DNA from 2 places in the Streptomyces sp. NPDC000880 genome. Region 1 is predicted to be linked to the other one. Evidence: riboswitches for the same ligand, from Rfam matches in the RefSeq annotation. Region 1 holds a riboswitch; the other holds the start of a gene.

Region 1 (3,398 bases):
GGTGCCGAGGATCACTTCTGGCGCTTGTAGAACGGCAGCGCGACGACCTCGTACGGCTCGTGGGAGCCGCGGATGTCGACGCCGACGCCCTCGGTGCCGGGAGCGGCGTGCGCGGCGTCCACGTAGGCGATGGCGATCGGCTTGCCCAGCGTCGGCGACGGGGCGCCCGAGGTGACCTCGCCGATCACCTGACCGTCTGCGACCACCTGGTACCCGGCGCGGGGGACCCGGCGGCCCTCGGCGATCAGGCCGACGAGCCGCCGCGGCGGGTTGGTCGCCGCGCGCTCGGCGGCGGCCTCAAGGGCATCGCGGCCGACGAAGCGCCCACCGTTGGCCGTCTTCTCGAACTTCACGACCCGGCCCAGGCCCGCGTCGAAGGGGGTCAGCGCGGTCGTCAGCTCGTGCCCGTACAGCGGCATGCCCGCCTCCAGGCGCAGCGTGTCGCGGCAGGAGAGGCCGCAGGGGATCAGACCGGCCGGCGCTCCGGCCTCGGTCAGCGCCTGCCAGAGCTTCTCGGCGTGCTGAGGCTCGACGAAGAGCTCGAAGCCGTCCTCGCCGGTGTAACCGGTGCGGGCGATCAGCGCCGGGACGCCGGCGACCGTGCCGGGCAGGCCCGCGTAGTACTTCAGCCCGTCCAGGTCGGCGTCGGTCAGCGACTTCACAATGCCCGGGGACTTCGGACCCTGGACGGCGATCAGGGCATACGCGTCACGGTCGTCGCGCACCTCGGCGGCGAAGCCGTCGGCGCGGGAGGTCAGCGCGTCCAGCACCACCTGGGCGTTGCCCGCGTTGGCGACGACGAGGTATTCGGGGGCCTCGGTCTCGCCGAGGCGGTAGACGATCAGGTCGTCGAGGATCCCGCCGTCCTCCTGGCAGATCATGGTGTAGCGGGCGCGGCCGACGGCGACGCCGCCGATGTTGCCGACCAGTGCGTAGTCGAGGAGATCGGCGGCCTGCGGCCCGGTGACGGTGATCTCGCCCATGTGGGAGAGGTCGAAGAGGCCGGCCCGGGTGCGGACGGCGTTGTGCTCGTCGCGCTCACTGCCATACCGCAGCGGCATGTCCCAGCCCGCGAAGTCGGTCATGGTCGCGCCCAGCGAACGGTGCAGGGCATCGAGGGCGGTCAGACGGGGGGCGTTGCTCATAGATGTGGCTCCCAGGGCATGGCCGATGAGGACGATCCTCCCCATCTGTCATCGGAACCTGAGAGGTTCGTCGCGACCGCACGTATTGGTGGTCGTGACTTGCACCTTGGGTGGAGCCACTCGACAGCGGCTCGCTTTTCAGATCTGCCTCATCACACGCGGTACGGGGCCTGAGAGATTCAAGGGAGGGACTTGCTCCTTCGGCGCCCGGCGCACACCGTGGCCAGGACTCTCCCGCGTGGATTCAAGCGGCCGGTATGCAGTTTGCGCCGACATCATTGCACGCATCGTGGCGGAGTGGGGCGACAGGCCCTTGGCTGCAATATGGTTGTGCCGCATTACCGTTTCTTTACACTTCATGGGCAAGGGTGCGTAACCCGACATGGGGGAGGGTGATGACGTTGCAGCGGTCCGAGGCGTACGCGACGACCGCGGGGGTGCCCGCCCCGCCGGGCGCGGCTGCTCGGCGACTGGCCAAGGCGCCCGCGCCCGTGCTGCATGACCTGAGAGACCGCTCGGGGCGCAGCCCGCGCAGTCTGGTCTTCGCCGACGGTGACGTAGTGGTCGTCTCCGGCCTGCCCGGCAGCGGAAAGTCCACGTTGATCCGGCGCGCGGCGCGCGCCCGCGGCATCGACTCGCAGGACGCCCGGGACCGATGGGACGCGCGGATGCCGAAGCTCCTGCCGTACGCCGTCTACCGCCCGCTGGTCCGGATCGCGCACTACGCCGGACTGCGGCGCGCCTTGCGCTCCGGCGGGAGCGTCGTCGTACACGACTGCGGCACGCAGGCCTGGGTGCGGCGCTGGCTGGCCCGCGAGACGCGCCGCCGCGGCCGCGGCCTGCATCTGGTGCTTCTTGACGTCACGCCGGCGGTGGCCAGGGAGGGCCAGCGCGAGCGCGGCCGCGGAGTGTCGGGGTACGCATTCGCCCGGCACCGGCGGGCGGTGGGCCGTCTGGTCGGCGACGCGGAGGCCGGGCGGGTGCCGGCGGGCTGCGCGTCGGCGGTGCTGCTGGACCGGGACTCGGCTGGGGCGCTTGACCTGGTCGGCTTCGAGGAGTCGAGATCAAGCTCGTCCGGCGATTGAGGACAAGCGGGGCCGAATGCCCCGCCCCCGGCCGCCCGGGCGGGCCCCCACGGCGTTAGGGTCGTGCGCGCAACCGTGGGAACGCAGGGGGAGAAGGACAGCACATGCAGACACCGGAGCATCCGCATCCGCATCCGTACGGCGGCTGGCCGGCGAACGAGCTCGAAGAGGTGCTCGCCGCATCCCTCGGCAACCCCTCCGCAGGCGGCCGCCTCGTCGAGGTGCTCGGCCGCAGCCAGATCTGGGTGCCGCTGCCCAACGGCGGCGGCCCGGACAGCCCCGACCTCGATCTGCCCACCATGGAGGTCGACGGGGCGGCGTACGTCCCGGTCTTCAGCTCCGAGCAGCAGTTCCTGCACTGCGTCGGCAGCCATATGTCCTTCACCGTCGCCCCCGCCCGCGAATTCGCCCGCGGACTGCCCCCGCAGCTCGGCATCGCCGTGAACCCGGGCGGCACGGTCGGCGCCCCGCTGCCGCCGCCCGCCGTCGCCGAACTGTGCCGGGTGGGACGCCCGCCCCTCGAGGGTCCGGCGACCGGCGGCCGGGTGCGGCTCTTCGAGCCCGACTGGCAGGAGGAGCCGGTGGACTTCCTCGCCGCCGCGGCCGGTGAGTTCGAGAGCTCTGGTGTCGTCCTCACCGCCCGCCGCGCGCTCGCGTCCATTGAGGGCGAGTCGCCGACGCTGTTCATCGGCGTCCAGGTCTCCTCCTGGGAGACCGCCGAGCGCAATGCCCCGATGGATGCGCTCAGCCGGGCGCTGGGCCGGGCCCAGGTGGGCTGGCCGGTCAATCTCGTACTGCTGGATGTGGCGCAGGACCCCGTCGGTATGTGGATGCTGGAGCGGGTGCGGCCCTTCTATCAACGACAGCACGTGTAGTCGTCAAGTCGGCGTCAGAACTCCCGATTAAGCTGGTTTGATGGCCAGGTCGGACCCGCCGCATGCGTGCCGGGTGGATCGAAGAGGGGCGGAACCCAGGGTGAGTGCGTCAGGCACCGCGGCGGCCGGGCAGGTCGAGCACATGCTGCGCCAGGTGACTCCCGGACGCTACGACGCGTACGAGGCGCTGCTGCAGGCGATCGCCGACCCGGCGAGCGGCCGGCTCTGGATGCTGCTCTGGCACGGACAAGCGGGCTCGCCCGACGCCCAGTACGGGAATATGGAAGTCGACG
Region 2 (3,398 bases), on a different contig from region 1:
GGCGAGCAGACCCGCGAGCTCGCCCTGCGAACCGGCGTTGGGCTGGATGGAGACCGCGTCGTACCCGGTGACCTCGGCGAGGCGCTCCTCCAGCTCGCGGATGAGCGTGAGGTATCCGGCGGCCTGCTCGACCGGCGCGAAGGGGTGGATCTGCCCGAACTCCGGCCAGGTGACCGGCTCCATCTCGGTGGTCGCGTTCAGCTTCATGGTGCAGGAGCCGAGCGGGATCATGCCGCGGTCCAGCGCGTAGTCGCGGTCGGCGAGCTTGCGCAGGTAGCGCAGCATCGCCGTCTCGGAACGGTGCTGGTGGAAGACGGGGTGGGTGAGGTAGTCGTCCGTGCGCAGCAGGGTGGCAGGCAGGGCGTCGTCGGTTGCGGCGTCCAGCTCCTCGACGTCGGCCTCGACACCGAAGGCGGCCCAGACCGCGGCCAGCTGGTTACGGGTCGTGGTCTCGTCACACGCGATGGAGAGGTGGTCGGCGTCGACGAGGTGGAGGTTGACCCCGCCCTCACGTGCGGCGGCCACGACGGCGGCGGCCTTGCCCGGCACCCGTGCGGTCAGCGTGTCGAAGTACGACCCGTACACGACCTCGACGCCACCGGCCCGTAGCCCCTCGGCGAGGATCGCGGCGTACCGGTGAGTGCGCCGCGCGATCCCCCTGAGCCCGTCCGGGCCGTGGTAGACGGCGTACATCCCCGCCATCACAGCGAGGAGGACCTGGGCGGTACAGATGTTGCTGGTGGCCTTCTCGCGGCGGATGTGCTGCTCACGGGTCTGCAGCGCGAGCCGGTAGGCCTTGTTGCCGTCCGCGTCCACGGAGACGCCGACGAGCCGGCCGGGCAGGCTGCGCGCGAACTTCTCGCGTACGGCCATGTAACCGGCGTGCGGGCCGCCGAAGCCCATCGGGACGCCGAGGCGCTGCGTGGTGCCCACCGCGATGTCGGCGCCCAGCTCGCCGGGCGCGGTGAGCAGGGTGAGCGCCAGCAGATCGGCGGCGACGGTGACGATCGCGCCGAGCTCGTGCGCCTGCTCGATGACGGGCTTGAGGTCGCGTACGGCACCGGAGGCGCCCGGGTACTGCAACAGCACGCCGAAGACGCCGCGCTCCGCGATCTCGGCCGGGATGCCTTCGCTGAGGTCGGCGGTGACGACCTCGACGCCAGTGGGCTCGGCGCGGGTCTCGATCACTGCGAGGGTCTGCGGCAGGGTGTCGGCGTCGACCAGGAAGACGCCGTTCTTGACCTTGCCGACCCGGCGGGCCAGCGACATGGCCTCGGCGGCGGCCGTGCTCTCGTCGAGCAGCGAGGCTCCGGAGGTGGGCAGACCGGTCAGGTCGGCGACCATCGTCTGGAAGTTGAGCAGCGCCTCGAGCCGGCCCTGGGAGATCTCCGGCTGGTACGGCGTGTACGCGGTGTACCAGGCCGGGTTCTCCATGACATTGCGCAGGATCACCGGCGGTGTGAAGGTGCCGTAGTAGCCAAGGCCGATCATGGGCGCGAGTACCTGATTGCGGTCGGCAAGAGTGCGCAGTTCGGCGAGGACATCCGCCTCGGTACGCGCGCCCGGGAGGTCCAGCGCCTCCGCGCTCTTGATCACATCAGGCACCGCGGCGGCGGTCAGCTCGTCGAGCGAGCCGTAGCCCACCTGCGCCAGCATCTTCGCCTGGGCCTCGGCGTCGGGCCCGATGTGGCGCTGCTCGAAGGGGGTGCCTCGCTCCAGGTGGGAGAGCGGAATGCGGTTGGCGGTCATTTAGGAGGCCTCCTGGTCTGACACGACCTGCGAGGGGCACCACGGCGCGGATGCCCGGACGGCCTCCCCCTCTGTCATCTCAACCTGAGAGTTTCACCAGGGCGCGCGCATGCCACGCTCCGGCTTTCACCGTCGGTGAGAGCGGATGCCGTCCGACGCCCGCCCTGCTTTCCAGAGTGACCTCGTCCGTGCGGTACAGGGGCCTGAGAGATTCCGGGGAGGATTTGCTCCTTCGGCGCCGCCGGCACGTTCACCGGTGGACTCTCCCGCACAGGGTCAGCAGCCGTTTGCCAGCCTACCAGCGCGCCCCCTCGCCGATCGCTCAAGTGGCCGACACCCCCGATGTGCACTTTTGTAGTATTTACACAGCAGTTGCGACCTATTGGAGGGACCGTGCAGACCGATATCGATCCGCGCAGCCTGATCGGCCGCAAGGCGTTCGACCGCAACGGCCACAAGATCGGGACTGTGGACGAGGTGTACCTGGACGATGCCACGGGAGTGCCCGAGTGGGCAGCGGTGCGGACCGGCCTGTTCAGCCGGGACGCGTTCGTCCCGCTGGAGCCGAGCAAGCTCGTCGACGACACCCTGCATGTCCCGTACGAGCGCTCGCTGATCAAGGATGCCCCGGACTTCGGAGTCGGCCGCCATCTCTCCCCGGAGCAGGAGCTTCAGCTTTATCACCACTACGGCCTCGAACTCTCCGAGGCCCCCGAGAGGCCCGCTCCCTCCTCAGGGGACCGGTCCTTCGGCCGCGTCGCCGGCCAGGAGGACTGACCCGCACTCTCCGCCGCCGTGGGGCAGCTCGACGAGCGGCAGCGGATCGGAGGGCTCCAGATCGGGGTCGTCGACCCGGAAGGTGCGTACGCGCCCCGGCGGCGACCCCGGCTCCTCGAACCGCACCGTGACCCGGCCGAGCCCGCTGCCCTGCACCCACCCCGCCCCGTACTCGGCATGCCGCACGTCATGCCCGGCCGCCCAGCGCCGCGCCGCGAGCGCCTCGTGCTCCGCCGCGCCCGCCCCGACACCTGCTCCCGCCCGGGCTCCTGCCCCGGCTGCGGCTCCCGTCCCCGCCCCGGCCTCCGCCGCGTCGTCGGCCTCGTGCGTCTCCCGCTCACCCTCGGCCGCCTCCTCGTGTGCTGCGTGCTCGTCCGGCTCATCGGCCGCGGCCTGGGCGAAGAGATCCTCCTGCGTGTAATCCGCGAGCCCCGTCACGCCCACCCCCAGCAGCCGTACCCCGCCCGTGGTGTCCACCGCCTCCAGCAGCCGCCCGGCCGCCTCCCGCACCACCGCCGGGTCGTCCGTCGGTCCGCGCAGCGTCTCCGAGCGCGTCAGCGTCGAGAAGTCGTACCGCCGCACCTTCAGCACGATGGTCCGCCCCGAGTGCCCGGACGCCCGCAGCCGCTGCACACACCGGTCGGCCAGTCGCTCCACCTCGATCCGTACGCGCACCCGATCGTGCAGATCAACATCGAACGTGTCCTCCACCGACACCGACTTCGCGTCCCGCTCGGCCACCACCGGCCGGTCGTCGTACCCCATGGCCATGCGGAACAGCGAGGTCCCGTGGGCCTTGCCCAGCAGCCGTACGAGCTCGTCCTCACCCGCCTCCGCGAGCTCGGCGACGGTCGTCATCCCGGCCCGCCGCA

The links. Region 1 has a riboswitch for glycine ahead of gcvT (glycine cleavage system aminomethyltransferase GcvT). Riboswitches for the same ligand answer to the same signal wherever they lie in the genome.
Region 2: another riboswitch for glycine. It lies ahead of gcvP (aminomethyl-transferring glycine dehydrogenase); the one in region 1 lies ahead of gcvT (glycine cleavage system aminomethyltransferase GcvT).

What each region holds. Positions count from the first base shown of each region.
Region 1 covers NZ_JBSFMS010000039.1:3,886-7,283, reverse strand. Annotated here, with positions in the region: gene gcvT (glycine cleavage system aminomethyltransferase GcvT) at 12-1,145, opposite strand; glycine riboswitch at 1,295-1,392, opposite strand; gene ACWDO5_RS15565 (AAA family ATPase) at 1,541-2,230, shown strand; gene ACWDO5_RS15560 (enhanced serine sensitivity protein SseB) at 2,335-3,105, shown strand; gene ACWDO5_RS15555 (enhanced serine sensitivity protein SseB C-terminal domain-containing protein) at 3,206-3,398, shown strand, end outside.
Region 2 covers NZ_JBSFMS010000045.1:9,504-12,901, reverse strand. Annotated here, with positions in the region: gene gcvP (aminomethyl-transferring glycine dehydrogenase) at 1-1,749, opposite strand, end outside; glycine riboswitch at 1,931-2,028, opposite strand; gene ACWDO5_RS17090 (PRC-barrel domain-containing protein) at 2,131-2,526, shown strand; gene ACWDO5_RS17085 (DNA polymerase IV) at 2,482-3,398, opposite strand, start outside.